DNA from 3 places in the Mesorhizobium sp. M0195 genome. Region 2 is predicted to be linked to each of the others. Evidence: predicted binding sites of a transcription regulator. Region 2 holds the regulator's gene; each other region holds the start of a gene.
The links. Region 2 encodes PhoB, which activates phosphate uptake and scavenging genes when phosphate is short. Its sites were predicted from a motif close to TGTCATNNANCTGTCAT; they were not measured.
Positions count from the first base shown of each region.

Region 1: the regulator PhoB is predicted to act here: its motif matches at 5,774-5,790, upstream of NKJ12_RS15035 (esterase-like activity of phytase family protein).
Region 3: the regulator PhoB is predicted to act here: its motif matches at 4,296-4,312, upstream of NKJ12_RS23465 (LTA synthase family protein).

Region 1 covers NZ_JAMYSV010000006.1:124,740-132,421, forward strand. Annotated here, with positions in the region: gene NKJ12_RS15015 (TMEM175 family protein) at 1-225, opposite strand, end outside; gene NKJ12_RS15020 (MFS transporter) at 383-1,591, shown strand; gene NKJ12_RS15025 (MATE family efflux transporter) at 1,601-3,073, opposite strand; gene NKJ12_RS15030 (L,D-transpeptidase) at 3,395-4,060, shown strand; gene NKJ12_RS15035 (esterase-like activity of phytase family protein) at 4,208-5,686, opposite strand; gene NKJ12_RS15040 (LacI family DNA-binding transcriptional regulator) at 5,995-7,020, opposite strand; gene NKJ12_RS15045 (Gfo/Idh/MocA family protein) at 7,216-7,682, shown strand, end outside.
Region 2 covers NZ_JAMYSV010000009.1:52,043-59,724, reverse strand. Annotated here, with positions in the region: gene NKJ12_RS18700 (sugar ABC transporter permease) at 1-396, opposite strand, end outside; gene xylF (D-xylose ABC transporter substrate-binding protein) at 541-1,581, opposite strand; gene NKJ12_RS18690 (ROK family protein) at 1,867-3,111, shown strand; gene phoB (phosphate regulon transcriptional regulator PhoB) at 3,121-3,810, opposite strand; gene phoU (phosphate signaling complex protein PhoU) at 3,827-4,534, opposite strand; gene pstB (phosphate ABC transporter ATP-binding protein PstB) at 4,567-5,370, opposite strand; gene pstA (phosphate ABC transporter permease PstA) at 5,367-6,218, opposite strand; gene pstC (phosphate ABC transporter permease subunit PstC) at 6,222-7,211, opposite strand; gene pstS (phosphate ABC transporter substrate-binding protein PstS) at 7,271-7,682, opposite strand, start outside.
Region 3 covers NZ_JAMYSV010000014.1:57,680-65,361, forward strand. Annotated here, with positions in the region: gene mltG (endolytic transglycosylase MltG) at 1-527, opposite strand, end outside; gene fabF (beta-ketoacyl-ACP synthase II) at 621-1,883, opposite strand; gene NKJ12_RS23450 (acyl carrier protein) at 1,918-2,154, opposite strand; gene fabG (3-oxoacyl-[acyl-carrier-protein] reductase) at 2,342-3,079, opposite strand; gene fabD (ACP S-malonyltransferase) at 3,140-4,105, opposite strand; gene NKJ12_RS23465 (LTA synthase family protein) at 4,353-6,278, shown strand; gene rpsF (30S ribosomal protein S6) at 6,830-7,321, shown strand; gene rpsR (30S ribosomal protein S18) at 7,321-7,569, shown strand.

The sequences.
Region 1 (7,682 bases), on a different contig from region 2:
CAGCACGCGGCCGTCGACCCGCTGCACGGTATGGAACATGTTGTGCAAATTGTTCCAGTAGATGCCGACATTGATGAAGGACAGCACATAGCTGAGGAATACCGGCCAGAGTGGCGCCAGCGCGGAAAAATCCTCGCCATGCGGCACCTTCAATTCCAGCACCATGATGGTGATGATGATGGCGACCACGCCATCGGTGAATGCCTCGACTCGTCCCTTGCCCATCAATCTCCCCTGACAATCCGCTGAAGTTAAAAGAGGATCTCGCTCAGCGCCATCGCAAAGCTGCCAAAATTGTCAGGAGCAAGTCGGGGAGGGGGGAACGGCTGACGAAAAAAAGGCGTTAGGGTGTCAGATCCCGAACAGCAAGAAGGTCCGAAAAATGACTGCTCACGCTCAAGTCATGACGCGCGATTACGAACTCGGCGGGCGCGCTGCAGCGGCCGCCGTGGCCGCCATGATCGCGGCTCTTTTCGCCGGCAGCACCGCGCTGACGCCGCTTTACATCATCTACAAGCAGGTCTTCGGCTTCTCGCAGATCACTTTGACGCTGGTCTACGCCGTCTATGTCATCGGCAATCTGGCGGCGCTGCTGATGTTGGGGCGTGTGTCAGATGTCATCGGGCGCCGTCCGATGGCGTTGGCCGGAATGGCGGTGGCCGTCGTCAGCGCGGTGGTTTTCCTGTTCGCCGAAAATGTCGCCTGGCTCGACGTCGCCCGAATTCTGAGCGGATTGGGAATCGGCGTCGGCGCGGGTACCGGCACCGCCTGGCTTGCCGAATTGCTCCCGACCGACGACAAGTCACAGGCGGCGACGATTGCCACCAGCACCAATTTCCTCGGTCTCGGCCTTGGTGCGCTGGGGGCCGGGTTGCTCGCCGAATACGCGCCTTGGCCGCTCAGGCTGACATTCGTCGTCTACCTGGCGATGCTCGCGACTGTAACCCTGCTGGTCTGGCGCACGCCGGAAACCGTTTCGCGGCCGGGGAAACTGGCTGACGTTTCGACGCGGCCGCGCCTTTCCGTGCCCGATGCCATCCGCCCAAATTTCGTTGCGCCGGCGGTGACCGGCTTTGGCGCAATGGCACTGGTCGGCTTTTATGCAGCACTCGCACCGAGCATTTTGGCGCAGCAGCTGCAGGTAACCAACCATGCCGAAGCGGGCGCTCTGTTCTTTGAATTGGCGATCGTGACGGCCGCCACCATTGTAGTGACGGCACGTCTTTCGAGCCGAGCCGCGATGTTCGCGGCGCTTGCGCTGATGATTCCAACCGTCGCGCTGATTGTTGCGGCGCAGGTCTTCGCATCGATGGCCACAATGATTGCCGGGACCGCCTTGTGCGGCGTGGCGGCAGCGCTCGGTTATCGCGGCGGCTTGCAAGTGGTGAACGAGATCGCGCCAGCGGACCGGCGCGCCGAAGTCGTCTCGGCCTTCTTCATCTGCTGTTTTTGCGGCAACGCGCTGCCGGTGATCGGCATCGGCGTCCTGTCGACCATGACAAGCGCGACCGTGGCAAGCGGGGCCTTTGCCGGCATGATGGTTATCTTTTCCCTGGTGGCGCTCGGGTTCGGCGCGAAATATGCGCGCTGAGCCGGCCTTTCAGCCGTTCGGCGTCTCGGGCGAAAGATGCGCGCGCTGGCGCGGCACGCCGAGGCCGGTATCCGGCGGTTCGCCGGCAGCCGGCCGGCTCTCGATCATGTGCACGCTGCGCCAACGGCCGAAGCGATAATAGGCCGTGGCCAGCACGAGCGAGGTTATCGAGCCGGCCGGAAAGCTCCACCACAACGCTTCCTCACCGATCGCACTTCGAAAGAAATAGGCGAAGCTGGTGCGCACCAGAAGTACCGAGATCACCAGGATGATCAGCGGCGGCATCACCGCGCCCGTGGCACGCACAGTGGCGAAGAGCACGATGGTGATGCCGAACAGGATGAAGGACCAGGATGCGACCTTGTTGATGTGAGTGGCGATGTCGATCGCTGCACTGTCGCTGCTGAGGAAGAGGCTGAGCACCGCGCGATCGAATACGAACAGCAGCGCGACAAGCACGCCGGTAAGCACAAGGTTGAAGCCGACGCCGGACGCGGCGATGCGGCCGATCCGGTCCCAGCGTCCGGCGCCGACATTTTGCGCCGCCATGGACGAGACCGCCGCGCCGATGGCGAGCGCCGGCATCTGGATATAGGTCCAGAGCTGGGCGGCTATGCCGTAGGCAGCCGCGACCTGCGAGCCGTAGGCATTGACCATGCCCATCACAGTCAGCGCCGCGGACGAGACGACGATCATCTGCAGGCCCATCGGCACGCCCTTGAAGACGACAATGCGCAGCAGCGCCGGGTCCGGCCGCAGCAGAGCAAGATTGGCGCCGGCCAGCCGCAGCGGGTGCTTGCGCGCATAAAGCACGATCAGGATGGCAAGCACGCTTACCGTCTGGCCGATCAGCGTCGAGGTGGCCGAGCCGGCGATGCCGAGTTCGGGGAACGGGCCGATGCCGAGAATAAGCAACGGGTTCAAAATGACGTCGAGCACGACGGCCAGCGCCATGAATAGGAAAGGCGTGCGCGAATCGCCGGCGCCGCGCAGCACCGTCATGACGAAGGACAGCAGGTTCATCATCGGTACGGCGAGAAAAATGATACGCAGATAGGAACGCGCCAGCGGCAACGCATCGGCCGGCGTGCCGAGCGCATTGAGGATTGTATCGACCCAGATCCAGCCGCAGACCGCGAACACCACCGAGACAAGGAAGAAGAAGGTGGCACTGGTGCCGACGATGCGGCGGGCTTCGGGCAGATCGCGGGCGCCGACCGATTGCGCGACCAGGATGGTCGCCGCCATGCCGATGCCGAAGACGGTGCCGAGGATGAGAAACAGCACGAGGTTGGCATTGGACGTGGCGGTCAGCGCCGCTTCGCCGAGGAAACGACCGACCCAGACGGCATTGATTGAGCCGTTGAGCGACTGCAGAACATTGGAGCCGAGCACCGGCAGGGCGAACAGCAGCAATGTACGCGGGATAGGTCCACTGGTGAGGTCGCTGGTCCGCCGGCGTGCGGGCATCTTGTCGTCCATGGCAGGCAACTCGGCGAAGGCTTATCTTGAGTCCGGTCCGCAATGATTGCCGATTTAACGAGACAGGTCGACGCAGCGTTGCGAATTCCGCCTGGCGTGCCTTGATCCAATCATGTTCTCAAAGCTTCCGGAATCGTATATTGATCCTGCACGCGTGGGGCCGCATCTTTCCTAGATCTCATGGGCAAGCCGGGGGTTCATGTCCGATATTCCGCTGTTTTTTGAGCGCCTGAACGGCGTGCGTTTCTTGGTGCATCCGCTTTGGGCGCGGCCTCCGTGGCTCTTTCGGCGTGCACCACGACGGACGTAGCGGCGCCGCCAGTGACCGCGGCGCCAAGCGATCCGGCTTTCGGCGATGCCGCAAGTATGTATGCGGCGCGCGTCGACGAGGGCTATCAACTGCCGGCAATCCCGGTAGCCAAGGTCGATCCGAAATTCGTGCGCCAAATCGTGTCCGATCCGACCGGAGAAAAACCCGGCACGATCGTCGTCGATACCTCCGAGCACTTCCTCTATCTGGTGCGCGACGGCGGCAAGGCAATTCGCTATGGCGTCAGCCTCGGCAAGGCCGGTTTCGGATGGACCGGCAGCGCCGTGGTTCAGGCGAGGAAGAAGTGGCCGGTCTGGACGCCGCCGCCGGAGATGATCCAGCGCCGGCCGGAACTGGCGAAATACAAGGACGGCATGCCGCCCGGCCCGCACAGCCCGCTGGGCGCACGCGCGCTATATCTCTTCCGCGACGGCAAGGACACGATGTACCGGCTGCACGGCACGCCGGAGTGGGATTCCATCGGGAAGAACGCTTCCTCCGGCTGTGTGCGCTTCATGAATCAGGATATTATCGACCTCTACAGCCGCGTCGACGGCGTCGCGCCGGTCTTCGTGCGCCCGAACCTGTCGGCCGCCGGGAAGATCGCCGCCGTGTCGGACAGGACGGCCGAGCCGATCGATGCGGGCGTGCCAAAGGACGCGGAGATGTTGAGGTAAGTGCCTTCGACGGATCATCAGTCTTAGGTTTTGCAAACCCACTAGAACACAATCCTTGTGCCGGCGAGCCGCAACTGAAGGGCCCGACCGTTCGATCGTGCCAGGCAGGCGGACGCGTTCGGCGCGTCCGCCAGCCAGGGGGTGTCGCTACTTCCCGGCGAGGCCTGGAAGCGTGACCTGATAGACCAGGAACATCGTGTCGACATCGGCGCCATCTTCGGCCTTGTAGGCCGCGCCGACCTGGAAGCCGTCCTGGGTGAGAAAGTCATTGTCGTTGGCGACGAACAGGAAATAGTCGTCGGGCCGTGTTGGATCGAGGACGCTCACCACCGACATCGCCTCCCACTTCTCCGAAAGGTTGTTGCGGTCATTGGGCGCGCCATTGTGCAGCCCGAAGCGGCCGAGCTCGGTCTTGTCGTTGATGTCGATGAACGGCGTCAGCTTGGCCGGCGTCACCGAGGGATCGAGCTCACCTTTGGGCGCAACCGGCTTGTCCTTGTCGAACTCGGTGCCGGCGATGTCGGTTGCCGCCGACACATCGACGACGCTGATCTCGCGATAGAGCGAGGTGTCGCCCTTCACCCCCTGGCCGTTGCCGCTGTCGCGCGCCAGCATCAGGAAGGTCTTGTCCGACAGAGCCACGATTTCGCTCTGCGCGGCAATCTTGGTCTTGCCCTTGGCATCGGTGAACACCGGCAGCGGCACAACATATTCATGCGCAAGCTTGAGTTGGGCCGGATCCGAGGCATCGTAGACCAGCGCGCGCGTGTTCTGGCGCGTCGAAGCGGAATCGCCGCCATCCTGTCTGGGGGCCGATTGCAGCACAGCGATCAGGAACTTCCCGTCCGGCGTCAGTGCCATGCCTTCGAGGCCCTGGTTGTTCTGACGGCCGGTTTCGGGATCCGTCGGATCTGGGTCTGCCGCGCCCGGTCCCGGATTGTTGGACGCGAAGTTCGGCGTTCCATGACGCATCGGGACAAGCGCCGCCGGCGACTGCGTTGCCGACATCAGACGCCCATCGGCGGAGAAGTGGTAGATGTTCGGACCATATTCGTCCGAGATGAACATGGTGCCGTCGGGCAGCCGCACGATCGCCTCGTTATCGAGCGCGAGCTTGCCGTTGGCTTCGGGCAGGATCGGCATGTCGTCGGTCGCGGCGCGCACGCCGTTGAGCGGATCGAGGCCGGTTGCGTCGGCGCCCTTGTCGTCGGTCAAAAGCATGGTGTCGGCAAGGGTTGCCTTGAGGCCCGACTGTTCCTGGCCGGCGGCTGGTGCCGCACCCGGTGCGATCGGGGCGAATTCGATGGCAATCGTGTTGATGCGCGGACGGTAATCGGTGGTGCCGACGACATTGTAGCCACGATCCGGCAGCAGCCACAGCGAGCCCTTATAGCCATCGGCGCCATGCGTCCAGCCGGCAGCGTCGATCGCCATGCCCGAGCCGGAGCCAAACGTCTCGCCGAACTTGTCCCTTTGGCTGGCCGGGATGCGACCGACACCGACCAGGCCCTTGTTGACAAAGCTGACGCCGCCGACGGTCGCTGCGTTTTCAGCCAAGGCCGGAGTCAAGGCGGTGAACATCGCCAGCGCGACCGCGAGGGACGCGTTTCGGTGCAGGTTTTTCATGGAAATCCTCTTTGTGACAAAACAGCCGAAGCGGGCGTCGCATCGACATGCCGCCAGCGCTTTCCGAAAAATGTCTAGGACGCGAACATGATACTTGCGTGACAGAGGGCGCTTGTTCCTTCGTCCCTTGTGGGAGAAGGTGGATCGGCGCGCAGCGCCGAGACGGAAGAGGGGTGCTGGACGGAGTGCCTCGGTGCCGAGCTGGAGCACCCTCATCCGACCGAGCTGAGCCTGTCCTCTGGCTTGCCGAAGGCAAGACCCCTGGGCTCGGCCACCTTCTCCCCAAGGGGAGAAGGGAAGTGCCGCGCTCAATCGCTGTCGCGCGCGATCAGCTGCAGCGGCCAGACTTCACGGATGATGCGTGCGCCTGCGGCGCCGGCGTAAGCCGGGATCGATGCCAGCAGCATTTCGGCCAGCCGCTCGCCCATCGGCTCAAGCGCCGGGCGGAAGCCGGTCAGCGCCGGCGAAAAATAGCGGCAGAGCGGGGTGTCGACGATGACGATCACCGCGATGTCGTGGCCGGGCTTGATGCCCGCCTCGGCCAAAGCCTTGCAGCCGCCAAGCGCCATCGCGTCATTGTTGAAGATGATGGCGGTCGGCGGGTCCTTGGAGCGCATGACCTTCGGCGTCACCGCGTAGCCGCCGGCCTCGTTGATGAAGCCGTCGGCGATCAACTCGGGGTCGAATTCGATGCCGTGCCGCCGCAACGCCTTGCGATAGCCGGCGAGGAACAGATAGCCGAAATTGAGATCGAGCGACGGGCGGATGGCCGCGATGCGGCGGTGACCGCGCGCGACAAGACGATCGACCGCGTCAGCACCGGCTTTTTCGAAGTCGAGGTCGAGCGAGGGGTAGGCATCGCCGCCGGAGCGGCTGCGGCCGAGCGTTGCGAAAGGGAAACCGGCCTGGGTCAGATAGTCGATGCGCTCGTCCTCGCGCCGCGTCCAGGCCAGCACCACCGCATCGGCCCGCCGGGTCTCGACGACACGGCGCAGGCGCTCCTGCTGATAGTCGCCCGGCGCGCCCATCACCACGATCAGGTCGAGTCCGCTTTCGGCGAGCTTGGCCTGCAACCCGGTCAGGAACGGAATGAAGAACGGCTCGCCATATTCCTGATCGCCCGGATGCGGCTGCAGCATGAAGGCGATCGAATGGGTGGCGCCGCGCCGCAAACTGCGGCCGGACTGGTTCGGCGAATAATTCAGCTTCTTGGCCGCATCGAGCACGCGCTGGCGTGTATCGGCGTTGACGTCGGCGCGGCCGTTGAGCGCGCGCGACACCGTGCCGATCGAAATGTTCAGGTGACGCGCAAGGTCGTGAATGCTGGACGCCAAAGGACAGTTCTCCCCTTGCTTGGCTAGCACCGGCTGCTCTCCGGGCCAAGCCGACGCCACGATTTTTCACGGCCGGCCGATTGACATTCTACGCCATCGGGTGTGTTCTCGTAAACGTTTACGGAAAAACATTCACGGCCCTGCCGTGAACGCCGTGACGATCGGTCTGGAGGGGCCGAGAGGGAGGAGCACTGGATGATCAATGTCGTCCTGGTCGGCTGCGGCGCGATGAGCAAGGCCTGGCTCGATGCAGCCAGGCAGATCGACGGGCTCGCCATCGTCGGCCTGGTCGATATCGATGTCGAAAGGGCGCGGGCGAGGGCGCGCGAATACGAGCTTTCGAGCGCCATCATTGGAACCGACCTCGACGCCGTGCTCGACCAGACTAGGCCCGACGCGGTATTCGACGTGGTGGTTCCCGCCGCCCGCCGCGAGGTCGCGCTTTACGCCTTTGCCCATAATTGCCACCTGCTGACCGAAAAGCCACTCGCCGACAGCCCGGACAATGCGCGTGCCATCGTCGAGGCCGCCCGCCGCGCCGCGCGTATCCATGCCGTCGTCCAGAACCGCCGCTATGTCGCCAATGTCAGGCGCATCCGGCGCTTTCTCGATTCCGGCGCCATTGGTGCGCCAACCAGCATCCACGCGGAGTTCTTCGTCGC
Region 2 (7,682 bases):
ACCGATCATTCGCACCAAGAAATGCACCTGCGCAAAGCCCATGACCACGCCGATCAGGCCTTCGGCGGAACCGACCGACAGGTCGATATTGCGCATGACGATAACCAGCACCATTCCGGCGGCCATTATGGCCACGGCGGAAGTCTGCACCGAGAGGTTCCAGAGATTGCGTGGCGTCAGGAAGGTCCGGCTGTCGAAGTCGAACGGATTGACGCCGAGCCGTACGCTGGAAACGACATGCAGCCCGATCCAGATGACCAACAGCGCGCCGACCATGCCGAGCATGCGGGTGTCGATCTCGGTTGCCTTGAGAAACCGGGCAACGATGCCGAGCTCGGATTCCCGCGCCCGGTCCGCCGTGCTGTCGACCGGCGTGTTGGAAGTCGTGTCGGTCATCATGTTTCTCCCGCCGGGTTGCCGTCTGCCGCGGATGCCGGAAGCAGCCTAGAAATTATCCGCCGGAAGCGGAAAAACAATTCTTTTTGAAAAAAACGCCGCGGCATTACAGCCGCGGCGTTCTCTACGCTTGGAAACGACGGATCAGTTGCAGACCGCAACAGTGCCAGCCGCCACGCCGGCGCAGACCTCTTCTTTCTTGATCCAGCCGGCGTCGATGACGACGTTGAGGTTATCCTTGGTGATGGCGACCGGAGTCAGGAACAGCGACTTGACCGTGTTGCCGCCGGGCGTGGTGAAATCCTTCACGCCGGCAATGTCGGTCATCTGCTTGCCGTCGGCAAGCTGCGAGGCGATCTCGGCGGCGTTCTTGCCGAGCTCGCGCGCGTCCTTCCACACCGACACGGTCTGTGTGCCAAGCGCGATGCGGTTCAGCGCGGCGTGGTCGCCGTCCTGGCCCGAGACCGGAACCGATCCGGCCAACCCTTGTGCTGTCAGCGCGGCGACGACGCCACCGGCGGTGCCGTCATTGGCCGCGACCACGGCATCGACCTTGTTGTCGTTGGCGGTCAGGAACTGTTCCATATTCTTCTGAGCGTTGGCCGGCAGCCAGCCGTCCGTATAGGCCTCGCCGACATTCTTGATCTTGCCGCTGTCGATGGCCTCCTTCAGCACCTCCATCGAACCGGCAAACAGGAAATCGGCATTCGGATCGGAACCCGAACCCTTGATGAAGACGTAGTTGCCTTCCGGCTTCACCTTGAAGACTTCGCGGGCCTGCATGCGGCCGACTTCCTTGTTGTCGAAGGTCAGATAGAACACGTCCTTGTTCTCGATCAGCCGGTCATAGCCGACGACGGGGATGCCTTCGTCCAGTGCCTTCTGCACGGCCGGCCCGATGGCCGAGGCATCCTGTGCCAGGATGATCAGCGCATTGGCACCCTGCGAGATCAGGCTCTCGACGTCGGTGAGCTGCTTGCCGGGGTTGGACTGTGCGTCGGCGGAAATATACTTGTCGCCGGCGGCCTCGATGGCCGCCTTCATTGCGGCCTCGTCGGTCTTCCAGCGCTCTTCCTGGAAGTTCGACCAGGAAACGCCGATGACCTTGTCTTTCGCCTGCGCCACCGACGCCAGCGCCAGCGTCATGGCGACACCCGCCAGAATGGCGGTCGTGAATTTCTTCATCATATCCTCCCTGCGCCGCGTACGGCGTGACCAATTGGCTCAAAGACCAGCTTAGAAGCTCTAATTTTTTCGAGCCTCGAAAAAATACTGGCCCGATCTCCGGCTGCTGTCAACATCGATTCTGATGGATTTTGATGACTGTGCGAGTTTTTTCGAGCGTCGGAATAAACGATGACAGCGCCACCTGCATCTGACACTATTTGCCGCATCCGACACTATTTGTCGGACATTACCGAGGGCTTCCGGTTCATGAGCGGCCGCGGCAACCGGGAGGAAAGCAAAACGATGTCGGTCGGAATCCGCCATGACGATTTGCGCCGGCGCAACCGGGCGATGGTGATCTCGGCGGTGCGCCGGGCCGGCCAGCCATCGCGTACGGAGATCGCAGCCACCACCGGCCTCAGTCATTCAACCATATCGGCGATCTCCTCCGACCTGATACGGGAAGGCATCCTCGCCGAGAGCAAGGCAAGTGAGCCCGTTTCGTTGAAACGCGGTCGTCCACAGGTCGGCCTCGCCCTCAACCCGGAAGCGGCGGCGGTGCTGACTGTGGTGTTGTCGCTGAATTTCCTGTCGGCCGCCATTATCGACTATGCGGGACAGGTGGTCGCCGAGGAACAGCGCCGGCTGGACACGCTGACCATGCCGCGCGACGAGCTGATCCGCGAATGCATGGCCATCGTCCGGCGCCGGCTTGAGGACCCAGACCTTGACGTCCGCAGTGTCGCCCGCATCGCCCTGGCGATTCAGGGCATTACCGACTCCCCTGCACGCGCCATGCTGTGGTCGCCGATCACGCCGCAGACCGACATCGCCTTTGCCGACATGCTGGAGGACGAATTCGGCATCCCGGCCACGGTGGAGAACGACTGCAATATGATGGCGGTGGCTTTGCGCTGGCGCAATCCGGATCGCTATCGCGACGACTTCATCGCCATCCTGCTTTCGCATGGCATCGGTATGGGGCTTGTGCTGAAGGGCGAACTGTTCACCGGGACGCATTCCTCGGGCGGCGAATTTGGCCACATGATCCATCGTCCGGGCGGCGCGCTCTGCCGTTGCGGGCGGCGCGGCTGCATCGAAGCCTATGCCGGCAACTATGCCATCTGGCGCAACGCCAGGCAGATGAGCGAAGACAGCGAACCGGTCGCCGACGTCGGCGACGCCGACATGCGCGCGCTGGCCGCCCGCGCGCGCGAGAAGGATGGGCCGGAACGCGAGGCCTACCGCAAGGCCGGCGAAGCGCTGGGTTTCGGTCTCGGCTCGCTGTTCGCGCTGATCGATCCGGCACCGGTCGCGATGGTCGGCGCCAGTGCCGCCGCCTTCGATCTGATCGAGCCGGCCTTGCGCAAGGCCATCGCCCAGACCGCCGGCGGCCAGCACTCGGGCTCGATCTCCTTCGATACCGAGCCGAACGAATTGCCGCTGATCCGCGAAGGCTGCGCGATGCGGGCGTTAAGCTTCGTCGACCAGGAGATTTTCGCGCCGGGCGCGCAAATGAGGCCCGGCGTCAGAAAGAACGTCGCCTGACCAGGCGGGTCAATCTTCCCTGATCGCATAGCCGGCACCGCGGATGGTGCGGATGACATCCGGCATGCGGCCGTTATTGACGGCTTTGCGCAGCCGCCCGACATGCACGTCGACGGTGCGTTCGTCGATATAGATCGTCTCGCCCCAGACATTATCGAGCAACTGGCTACGCGAGAAGACGCGGCCCGGATGCCGCATCATGAACTCGAGCAACCGGAATTCGGTCGGCCCGAGCCGGATCTCGCTCTTCTTGCGATAGACCCTGTGCGATTCGCGATCGAGCACGATGTCGCCGACCTTCAGCACGCTGGACAGCACTTCCGGCTTGGCGCGCCGCAGCAGCGCCTTGACCCTGGCCATGAATTCCGGTGTCGAAAACGGTTTGACAAGATAGTCGTCGGCGCCGGTCGAAAGACCGCGCACCCGGTCGCTCTCCTCGCCGCGCGCGGTCAGCATGATGATCGGCAGCCGCTCGGTTTCGGGGCGCACGCGCAACCGGCGGCAGAGCTCGATGCCGGAAACCGCCGGTATCATCCAGTCGAGCACCAGAAGGTCGGGCACATTCTCCTGCAAACGGATCTCGGCTTCGTCGCCGCGTGTCACCACCTCGACCTGGTAGCCTTCGGATTCGAGATTGTAGCGGAGCAGCACGCCCAACGGCTCCTCGTCCTCCACCACCATTATGCGTGGTGCGATCATCGGCTGGGCACCCCCATCATGTCACCGGCGCGGACATTGTTGTTTCGTCCTGCTTCGGACGATTGACGGGCAATTGCTCGCCGGTCAGCACATAATACGCATTCTCGGCGATGTTGGTGACATGGTCGCCGATCCGCTCGAGATTCTTGGCGCAGAACAGCAGATGCGTGCAAGCGGTGATGTTGCGCGGATCTTCCATCATGTAGGTCAACAGCTCGCGGAACACGGACGTGTATTTGACGTCGATACGCTCGTCGGCGGCGCGCAGCTTGGCCAACGCGGCCGCATCGCCTGCAGCATACTCCTCGATGACGCCCTGCACCTGGATGAGCACCAGCTGCGCCATCGCATCGATGGAATGCGATAGGTCGCGCGGCGTGACGCTGAGGCCGACCGCGCTCACACGCTTGGCGATATTCTTGGCAAGGTCGCCGATGCGTTCGAGGTCGCCGGCCATGCGGATCGCTCCGACGACATGGCGCAGATCGTGAGCCATTGGCTGGCGCTTGGCGATCAGGGTGATGGCGCGGTCGTCCAGTTCGCGTTGACGCGCGTCCATGATGGCGTCGTCGGAGACGACGCGTTGCGCCAGCACGTTGTCGGAATTCAACAGGGCCTTGGTCGCCCCGCCGACCATCGAACCGGCGAGGTCGGCCATGTCGCGGATCAGCTTGCTGATCTGCTCGAGATCCTCGTCGAAAGAAGCGACTGTGTGTTCGCCCATGGTCCTGTCCTCATATGCATGATCGGAACGGCTCAGCCGAAGCGGCCGGTGATGTAGTCCTGCGTGCGCTTCTCGCGGGGCGACGTGAATATCTTCTCGGTCCGGTCGAACTCGACCAGTTCACCCAGATACATGAAGGCGGTCTGGCGCGACACGCGCGCCGCCTGCTGCATGTTGTGGGTGACGATGACGATCGTGTAGTCGGCTTGCAGCTCGTCGATCAGTTCCTCGATCTTGGCCGTCGACAGCGGGTCGAGGGCCGAAGCCGGTTCGTCGAGCAGAATGACTTCCGGCTTCACTGCCACGGTGCGGGCAATGCAGAGCCGCTGCTGCTGGCCGCCGGACAGGCTCAAGCCGCTGGCGTTCAGCTTGTCCTTGACCTCGCTCCACAGCGCCGCCCGCTTCAACGCTTGCTCGACGCGGCCGTCCATCTCGGACTTGCCGAGATTCTCGTAGAGCCTGACGCCGAAGGCTATGTTCTCGTAGATCGACATCGGGAACGGCGTCGGCTTCTGGAACACCATGCCGATCTTTGTCCTGAGGAGGTTGAGATCCTGCGACCGGTCGAGAATGTTCTTGCCGTCAAGCAGCACCTGGCCCTCGGCGGTCTGTTTCGGGTAGAGCTCGTAGATGCGGTTGAAGACGCGCAGCAGCGTCGATTTCCCGCAACCCGAAGGGCCGATGAAGGCCGTGACGCTGCGCTCGGGCAGCGACAGGCTGATGTCCTTCAGCGCCTTGCTCTGGCCGTAGTAGAAGTTGAGGTTCTTGACCTCGATCTTCGTCTTCTCGGTGACCGTTTCGGTCATCGTCATGTCTGGGGACAACATCTGTGTCATCTGTCCTCTCTGCGTCCGGTAAGGCTGCGGGCGAGGATGCTCAAGCCCAGAACCGTCAGGGTGATTATGAGTGCGCCGGTCCACGCCAGTTGCTGCCATTCCTCGTAAGGGCTGAGAGCGAACTGGAAGATGGTCACCGGCAGGCTGGCCATCGGCGCGTTGATATTGCTGCTCCAGAACTGGTTGTTGAGCGCGGTGAAGAGCAGCGGCGCCGTCTCGCCGGAAATGCGTGCTATCGCCAGCAATATGCCGGTGACGATGCCGGACAATGCGGCGCGGTAGGCGACCGAACGGATCACCACCCAGCGTGGTGCGCCGATCGCGGCACCGGCTTCACGCAACGCGTTCGGCACCAGGTTGAGCATGTCTTCAGTGGTGCGCACGACCACCGGAATGACCAGGATGGCAAGCGCCACGGCGCCGGCAATGGCCGAGAAATGTCCCATTGGCCGCACCATCAATTCATAGACGAACAAGCCGATGATGATCGACGGCGCCGACAACAGGATGTCGTTGATGAAGCGGACGACGGTAGTGATGCGCGAAAAGCGTCCATACTCGGCCATGTAGGTTCCCGCCAGCACGCCGATCGGCGTGCCGACGACAACGGCGATGATCGTCATCAGCAGGCTGCCCGCGATGGCATTGAGCAGGCCGCCGGCCTCGCCCGGTGGTGGCGTCATCTCGGTGAAGACCGCGAACGAAAGCCCGGCTGTGCCCTTGTAGACCAACGCACCGAGGATGAGCGCCAGCCAGGCAAGCCCGATGCCGGCGGCGACGACGCAAAGCGCCATCATCACCGAATTCCTGGCTTTGCGGCGGCTGTGGAGCGATGAGGATGTCGACATCGGTCAGGCTCCCGTACGGGCGTCGATCCGCATCAGCATATAGCGGGCGGCGGCAAGGATCAGGAAGGTGATGACGAACAGGATCAGGCCGAGCGCGACCAGCGAGGAGGTGTAGAGGTCGCCGTCGGCCTCAGTAAATTCATTGGCGATGGTCGCCGAGATCGTCGTGCCCGGTGCGAACAGGGAGGCACTGATGCGATGCGCGTTGCCGATGACGAAAGTCACCGCCATGGTTTCGCCGAGTGCCCGGCCGAGGCCAAGCATGACGCCGCCCATGATGCCGATGCGGGTATAGGGAATGACCACGCGCCGGGTCACTTCCCAGGTCGTGCAACCGATGCCGTAGGCCGATTCCTTCAGCACCGCCGGCACCGTATCGAAGACATCCTTGGTGATCGAGGTGATGAAGGGCAACACCATTATGGCGAGGATCAGCGCCGAGGTCAGAAGGCCGATGCCGTAAGGAGGGCCGGCGAAAAGGCTGGATAGTCCCGGCACGCCGTGGAAGATGTTGATGATGAAGGGCTGTATCGTCGTCTGCAGGAATGGCGCGAACACGAACAGGCCCCAGATACCATAGATGATCGAGGGAATGCCGGCCAATAGCTCGACCGCTATGCCGATCGGGCGCCTGAGCGGGCGCGGGCAGAGCTCGGTGAGAAAGATCGCAATGCCGATGCCGATCGGAACCGCGATCAGGATGGCGATGGCCGCCGTCACCAGGGTGCCGTAGATCGGCGCCAGTGCGCCAAATTTTTCCGTGACCGGATTCCAGCTCTCAGTCGTCAGGAAAGAAAAGCCGAAGGACGACAGCGCCTGCCATGAGCCGGCAAACAGCGAGATCGCGACACCGCCGAGGATGACCAGCACAAGGATTGCGGAAGCGCGGGTGAGTCCGCGAAATATGGCATCTGTGAGCGCGAAGCGCCGCACCGTAGCGTCCCTGGCCCGGGCTGCTGCAGATGATGGCATGGCATCGGAAGCGATGGTCATTGGGTCCTCGCGATTAAAGGCAACAGGGAGGGCGCCGTCGACGCCCTCCCTGGAGGAGATTACATAGCCGAGTAGAGCGGCTTGCCATCGTCGCCGACGACTTCCTTGGCCCACATGGCCTTGACGCTCTCAACCACCTTGTCGGGCATCGGAACGTAGTCCAGCTCGCCGGCCATCTCGTCGCCCTTGTCATACGCCCAGGCGAAGAATTTGAGCGCTTCGCCGGTGGTCGCGGCGTCGTCCGGCTTCTTATACAGGAGGATCCACGTCGCCGCCGTCATCGGCCAGGACTCGGCGCCCGGCTCATTGGCGAGGATCACCCCATAGCCCGGCTGCGAGCTCCAGTCGGCATTGGCCGCTGCCGCCGAGAACGCGGCTGCGGTGGGCTCGACCTTCTTGCCGTCCTTGTTGATCATGTCGGTGTGGGTGAGCTTGTTCTGCTTGGCGTAGGCGTATTCGACATAACCGATC
Region 3 (7,682 bases), on a different contig from region 2:
GCGATCCGTTGCAGCGCCTGCTCGACCGTCAGCCCCTCGGGGATAGTCAGCGAATACATCACCGACTTGCCGCTCTTCAGGAGTTCCATGATGTCGTGCATCGACGCCTGCGGCTTGATCTCGTATTCGCCGGCCTTCAGGGCGGAATCATTGCCGAAGGCGCGCACCCCAAGGCGGAAAATGCGGGCGTCGCTGATCAGTCCTCGCCGCTCAAGCTGGTCGGCGATCTCCTGGACGCCGCTATTCGGCTTGACCAGGAAGGTGTCCCCATTGGCCGACGGGCCGGGCTCGTTGAACTCCTGCTTGCCGAAATACAGCGCAACGCCCGCCGCCAGAACCATCAGCATCACCGAAGAGATGACGAAGTTCATGAACACGACGAACTGGCTGCGCGAGGCACGCGAGCGCTTCGGCGGCGGCGTGCCGGCCTCGGGCCGCAACGCCTCGCTGGCCGTTTTCGGCACGATCGGGCCGGACGTTGCTGGCCGTTGCCCAAATTCCCCGTTATCGGCCAGATTTGTGTTCATAGCGCCCTACCATCTGATCTTGCGACGAATCCCCTCGGGCAGAGTAGGGGCGAATATGGCAAAATTGACGGCAGACGGAAACCGGCAGAGCGGTCAGCCATTGTAGCGCTGGAAGACGAGCGAGGCGTTGGTGCCACCGAAGCCGAAGGAGTTGGACAGCGCCACGTCGATCTGCCGGGCTCGCGGCTTGTGCGGCACCAGGTCGATCGCCGTTTCGCGCTCCGGATTGTCGAGATTGATGGTCGGCGGCGCGATGTTGTCGCGAATGGCGAGGATCGAAAAGATCGCCTCGGCAGCACCAGCCGCGCCCAGCAGGTGGCCAATCGACGATTTGGTCGACGACATCGATATCTTAGAGGCGGCGTTGCCGACCAGCCGCTCGACGGCGCCGAGTTCGATCGTGTCGGCCATGGTCGATGTGCCGTGCGCGTTGATGTAGTCGACATCTGCGGGCGTCAGCTTCGCCCGGTCTAGCGCCGCTGTCATGCAACGGAAAGCGCCGTCGCCATCCTCGGCAGGCGCGGTGATGTGATAGGCGTCACCGGTCAGACCGTAGCCGGTGACCTCGGCATAGATCTTGGCGCCGCGGGCCTTGGCGTGTTCGAGTTCCTCGAGCACGACAACACCGGCGCCCTCACCCATGACGAAGCCGTCGCGATCGCGATCATAGGGGCGCGAGGCCGTCTGCGGGGCATCGTTGCGCTCGGTGGAGAGGGCGCGGCAAGCGGCGAACCCGGCGACGGACAGTCTCGTCACCGGCGCTTCAGCGCCGCCTGCGACCATAACGTCGGCATCGCCCCAGATGATCAGGCGGGCGGCGTCGCCGATGGCGTGCGCACCGGTCGAGCAAGCGGTGACAACGGCGTGGTTTGGGCCTTTCAGCCCATGCCGGATCGAGACCTGGCCGGAGACGAGGTTGATGATCTGGCCGGGGATGAAGAACGGGCTGATGCGGCGCGGGCCGCGTTCCTTGAGGATCATCGCATTCTCGGCGATGCCTTCGATGCCGCCGATGCCAGAACCGATCAGCACGCCGGTGGCGCACTGATCCTCGTGCGTCTTCGGCTGCCAGCCGGAATCCTTGAGTGCCTCGTCGGCGGCCGCGATTCCGTACAGGATGAAGTCGCCGATCTTGCGCAGTTCCTTCGGCTCGAGAACGGCTTCAGGATTGAAAGTGGCGTTGGAGCCGTCACCGCGCGGAATGACGTGGGCGACCTTGCAGGCAAGGTCTTCCACCTCGAATTCGGTGATGCGTTTGGCTGCGCTGCGGCCGGTTAGAAGCTCCTTCCAGCTGTGCTCGAAGCCCATGCCGAACGGCGAAAGCAGCCCAAGGCCCGTGACGACGACACGCCTCATCGCAGGTCCTCCTCGGTGATGACTGCAAATAGCGTCAGGCCGAGGCCTTGTCGATGTATTTCACCGCATCGCCAACAGTCAGGATGGTCTCGGCGGCGTCGTCCGGGATCTCGACACCGAACTCTTCTTCGAACGCCATAACAAGTTCGACCGTGTCGAGGCTGTCCGCGCCCAGATCATCGATGAAGCTCGCCTGCTCCGTCACCTTGTCGGCATCGACGCCAAGGTGCTCGATGACGATCTTCTTGACGCGCTCTGCGGTGTCACTCATTTGGGCATCCTCGTCTTTTGGTTGTCTGTCTTCGTTAGCGGGCAGAATGCCGCTAATCAAGCTGAAAGATGGTCCTGCCGGAAACGCAGCGGAACAGGACCGGTTTTTGCCCGAACCGCCGGGTTGCGGGCGGCATTACACGAAAAATCCCATGCATCCAAGACGGAATGAAGCGTTTTCCCAAATGTTAGATCATTGCCATGCCGCCATTGACATGAATGGTCTGGCCGGTGACGTAGGCTGCCTCGTTGGAAGCGAGGTAGGCGACGGCAGAGGCGACTTCGGCGCCCGTGCCCATGCGCCGGGTCGGGATCGCCGCCATGATCGCCTCTTTCTGCTTGTCGTTGAGCTTGGCGGTCATCGCCGATTCGATGAAGCCCGGGGCGACGCAGTTGACGGTGATATTGCGGGTGGCGATCTCCTGCGCCAGCGATTTGGAAAAGCCGATCATACCGGCTTTGGAGGCGCAGTAATTGGTCTGGCCGGGATTGCCGGTGACGCCAACCACTGAAGTGATGTTGATGATGCGGCCATGGCGGCGCCGCATCATCGGATGGGTAAGCTCGCGGGTCAGCCGGAACACGGCGGTCAGGTTGACCTCGAGCACGCTATCCCAGTCGGCGTCAGCCATGCGCACGAACAACCCGTCCTTGGTGATGCCGGCATTGTTGACGAGGATGTCGACGCCTTCGAGGTCGGCCTCCGCCTTCTGGCCGAGCGCCTTGACGTCGTCGCGGTTGGAAAGATTGGCCGGGAAAAGCTTGACCCGGTCGCCCAATTCGGCGGCCAGCGCCTCCAATTTCTCGATACGTGTGCCATGCAGGCCGACGATGGCGCCCTGGCCGTGCAGCACGCGGGCGATCGCCTCGCCGATACCTCCCGATGCGCCGGTGACGAGCGCCTTGCGGCCGGTCAATTCGAACATTCTTGCCTCCTGATCTGAGCGAACACCCTTTGCATGGAGCGGGGTCAAATCGCCAGTTGATTATGCAAGCGCCGCCAGCGCCGCCTCGACATCCGCCGCGGATCCGATGGCAGTGGTGGCAATATCGCGGTTGATGCGGCGGGCCAGCCCCGACAGCACCTTGCCGGCGCCCACTTCGTAAAGCGTCGCAACGCCGTTGCTGCCGAACCACTCCACCGTTTCGCGCCAGCGCACGCGCCCGATCACCTGTTCGACGAGGCGGCGGGCAATCTCGTCAGGATCGCTCGTCGGGGTCACAGTAACATTCGAGACCAGCGGCACGACCGGCGCACGCTTCGTCACGGCGGCCAACGCCTCCCGCATGATCTCGGCCGCAGGCTTCATCAATGCCGAATGGAAGGGCGCCGAGACCTGCAGCATCAGCGCCCGCTTGGCGCCCTTTTCCGTGCATAGCTTCGCCGCCAGTTCGACCGCCGGCCTGGCGCCGGAGATCACCAGCTGGCCGCCGCCATTGTCGTTGGCGATCTGGCACACCAAGGCTTGCGCGGGATCTTTGGCGGTGCCTTGGGCGGCCTCTGCGCAAGCGGCCTCGACGTCGGCCTGTTCCAGCCCGATGATCGCCGCCATCGCGCCCTCGCCGGCCGGTACAGCCGCCTGCATGGCATTGCCGCGGATACGCAACAGCCGGGCGGCGTCGGCGACCGAAACGAAACCAGCGGCCGCAAGTGCCGAATATTCACCGAGCGAATGGCCGGCGACATAGGTGACCTTGCCGTTCAGGGAGAAGCCGCGCGCCTCCAGCGCCCGGACTGCGGCAAGTGACACCGCCATCAGCGCCGGCTGAGCATTGGCGGTCAGCGTCAGCGTCTCTTCCGGGCCTTCCCAGATCAGCTGCGATAGTTTTTCACCGAGCGCGTCGTCGACTTCCTCGAAGATCTGCCGCGATTCCACAAAAGTATCGGCGAGGTCCTTGCCCATGCCGACAGCCTGGCTGCCCTGCCCCGGAAAGGTGAATGCGATGGCCATCGTCGGCTCCCAGCTGCTGGTTCTCGCTGCCTGTGACGCAAGGCGTGCGCCCAAGTCAAGTCCAACCTTGACCGCTCGGCGTCGGCCGAGTGCCTGTTTCGGCAGGCTTTTTGGCGATCACTCATGATGAAAACCGCTCACGATTTGTTTGCTGGCTCTTCTTATTTCCGCCGCAGGCGCTAGGCTTTGCGTGACAGTTCGATGACAATCGAGTGACGCCTTTGTTGCGGGCCGGGGAACTATTGAAGTGGCAAAGACCAAGCAGAGCGCAGCCGAGGCGGCGCCACAGTTTCTTGAAGGCGATCCGTCGACTGGCTATCTGCCGGCGCGCAGATGGCCTGTCATCCGCTATGGCCTTATCAGCTTGCTGGCTGCGGCTATCCTGGTGTTTGCCATCGAACTGATCGTGCGCGGCAACTTTGCCGGCACCATTGATTTCTTTCTGCAGCCTTTCAAACCCGGCTGGACCACGATCATCATTTTTGCGCTGATCCTCATCGGCCTCGACGCCGTGCTCGGCCGCAGCCATCAGAGCCTGATGATCGTCGCGCCGCTGACATTGTCGCTGGCGTTCGTCGGCCACCAGAAGTCGCTCTATCTCGGCGATCCGCTCTATCCGACCGATTTCCTCTATTCCCGGCAGATCGTGGCACTGATGCCACTCCTGGTCCGCGATCGCCCGGGAACCGCCATTGCCCTGGCGATCGGCATCGTCGGCGGGCTGTCGCTGCTCGTCTATGGCTGGCGGTTATGGCGCCGCCGCGTTCCGGCGCTCAGCCACAAGGGCCGCCTTGCCCGGCTGACGCTGACGGTGCCGCTGATCGCTTTCTTCGTCTCCATCATGGACTATGCCACTTTCTCGTGGACGCGCGACCGGCTGCAGATCATCCCGATTATGTGGGACCAGAAGGAAAACTATGCCTCGAACGGTTTTGCGCTCGCCTTCGCGCTGAACGTCCCGATGGCGCATGTCTCGGCGCCGCCCGGCTATTCCGACAAGGCGATCGAAGCGATCGGCAAACCGCAGGTGATCGCCTCGGTACCTGCCGAGAAGCCCGACATCATCGTCGTGATGAGCGAATCCTTCTGGGATCCGACCAAGCTGCCCGGCGTCACCATCACACCCGACCCTATCCCCAATGTGCGGGCACTGCGCACGGGCTACATGTTCTCGCCCGAGTTCGGCGGCATGACGGCCAACATCGAGTTCGAGGCCCTGACCGGCTTTTCCAACGCCTTCCTGCCGGCGGGCAGCATTCCCTACCAGCAATATGTGCGGACACCGACTCCCTCGCTGGCGACCTTCCTGAAAAGTCAGGGCTACCGAGCGCGCGCCATCCATCCCGGCACCAACTGGTTCTGGAACCGGGGGGCCGTCTATGCCGATTTCGGCTTCAACGACTTCAAGTCCGAGGAGACGTTGCCGCCCATGCAGAAGCGCGGACCGCTCGCGTCGGACGCAGCGATGACCGACGAGATCATCCGCGAAGCCGATACCAGCGCCGAGCCGGTCTTCTTTTTCGCCGTCAGCCTGCAGAACCACGGGCCGTATGAGCCGTATCGCTATACCAATCCGACCCACAAGGTGCAGGCGCCGATCAGCCAATGGGCACGTGAATCGCTGTTGAGCTACGCCGAAGGCTCTTCCGACGCGGACCGCGGCCTCGAGCGGCTGATCGAATGGGCGAAGAAACGCGAGCGGCCGACCGTCATCGCATTCTTCGGCGATCACCTGCCGCCGCTTGGGCCGGTCTACGTCGAGACCGGTTTCCTGAAGGACAATGTCGCGCCGCGCAAGGAGCCGGCCGACCAGATGCTGCAGCACCACCAGACGCCATTGATCGTCTGGTCGAACCGCAGCGGCCCCTCCGAGGATCTGGGCGCCGTCAGCCCGGCCTTCCTGCCCTACCATATCCTGAAAACGGCCGGCATCAGCCATCCCTATTACACCGGCTTCCTCGGCCAGTTGCGAGAGCGCTACCGCGTCATCGACCGTAATTTGCTGTTGGCACCGGGGGGCGAGGCCACCCCCGATTGGTCGCGTCAGAAAGAGATCGACCCGGCAATCCGCGACTTCCGTCTGCTGCAATACGACATGATGTTCGGCAAGCGCCATGCGGCGCCCGATTTCTTCCCCGAAACCACAGGCAAAGTGGCTGCACACACGAGCTGAGGCAGCTGAAGTTGCAGCGTGATGCGCGAACTCCGATCGTGTCGTCGAGAGACGGGAATTGTTGCAGCTGATTGCCGACTGCGTAGAGCTGTTCGATTTGTTGGCGTTACCTCGACCGTCTCCCGCGATTATACGAACAGGGCATCCGGTTTGTTTTGTCAGGCGAGGAAAACATTCTTGGGTCCGGGCAGGGAATCCGTAAGACCTTGCGAATGAGGCCAGCAGCCCAATAAGACCGGACAACTCATGTGCTACCTAATCCGGACAACTCATCTGCTTACGACACGTCGGCCGTTTGCCCTTGCCTTGCGGCCAAATTCCTGTATAGACGCCCGCAATCTGCCGGTCCTTGCTGGGGGCTGAACGGAGGGCCGGAGGTTTTTCGAAACCTTCGCGTGAAGCCAGAAGCGCTTCCGCCTCCCGTGTCTCCGCTCTCGACCGTCTCGTCATGCTCCTTTCTTCCCCGCCTTCGCAAGGATTGCGGGTCAGAGAAGTTGCAGAGGCTTTTGCCGCCGGGAACCGGGAGAGAAACGAAGAAAGGCACGAACACTATGGCTCTATACGAACATGTGTTTCTTGCTCGGCAGGACCTCTCGCAGCAGCAGGTCGATGCGCTTGTCGAACAGTACAAGGGCGTCATCACCGCGAATGGCGGGTCCGTCGGCCGGGTCGAGAACTGGGGACTGAAGTCCCTCACCTACCGGGTCAACAAGAACCGGAAGGCATATTATACACTCATGGACATCACCTGCCCCCCGGCCGCGCTCAACGAAATGGAGCGCCAGATGGGTCTGTCCGAGGACGTACTGCGTTTCCTGACCATCAAGGTCGATGCGCATGAGGAAGGTCCGTCGGCAATGATGCAGAAGCGCGAAGAGCGCTCGGAACGCGGCGGCTTCGGCGACCGCGACCGTGGCCCGCGCTCATTCGGCGACCGCGATCGCGGTGACCGTGGTGATCGTCCGCCGCGCAGCTTCGGCGATGGCGGTGCCGATCGTGGCCCGCGCCGTCCGCGCGAAGGCTTTGAAGGAGCCGCAGAATAATGGTCGACATCAATCAGATCCCAACCCGGCGCCCCTTCCACCGCCGCCGCAAGACTTGCCCGTTCTCTGGCGCCAACGCGCCGAAGATCGACTACAAGGACGTGCGGCTTCTGCAGCGCTACATCTCCGAGCGCGGCAAGATCGTGCCATCGCGCATCACCGCCGTCAGCCAGAAGAAGCAGCGCGAACTCGCCAAGGCGATCAAGCGTGCCCGCTTCCTCGGCCTGCTGCCCTACGTGGTCCGCTAAATCTACGCGGGCGGTTCGCCGCCCGCTTTTTGTCACCGGCCACGACGGGCGTAGCCGGATCGAACACCAAATCCCGGGTTGGATTTCGACACGAGATCCTAACTGCCGCGACA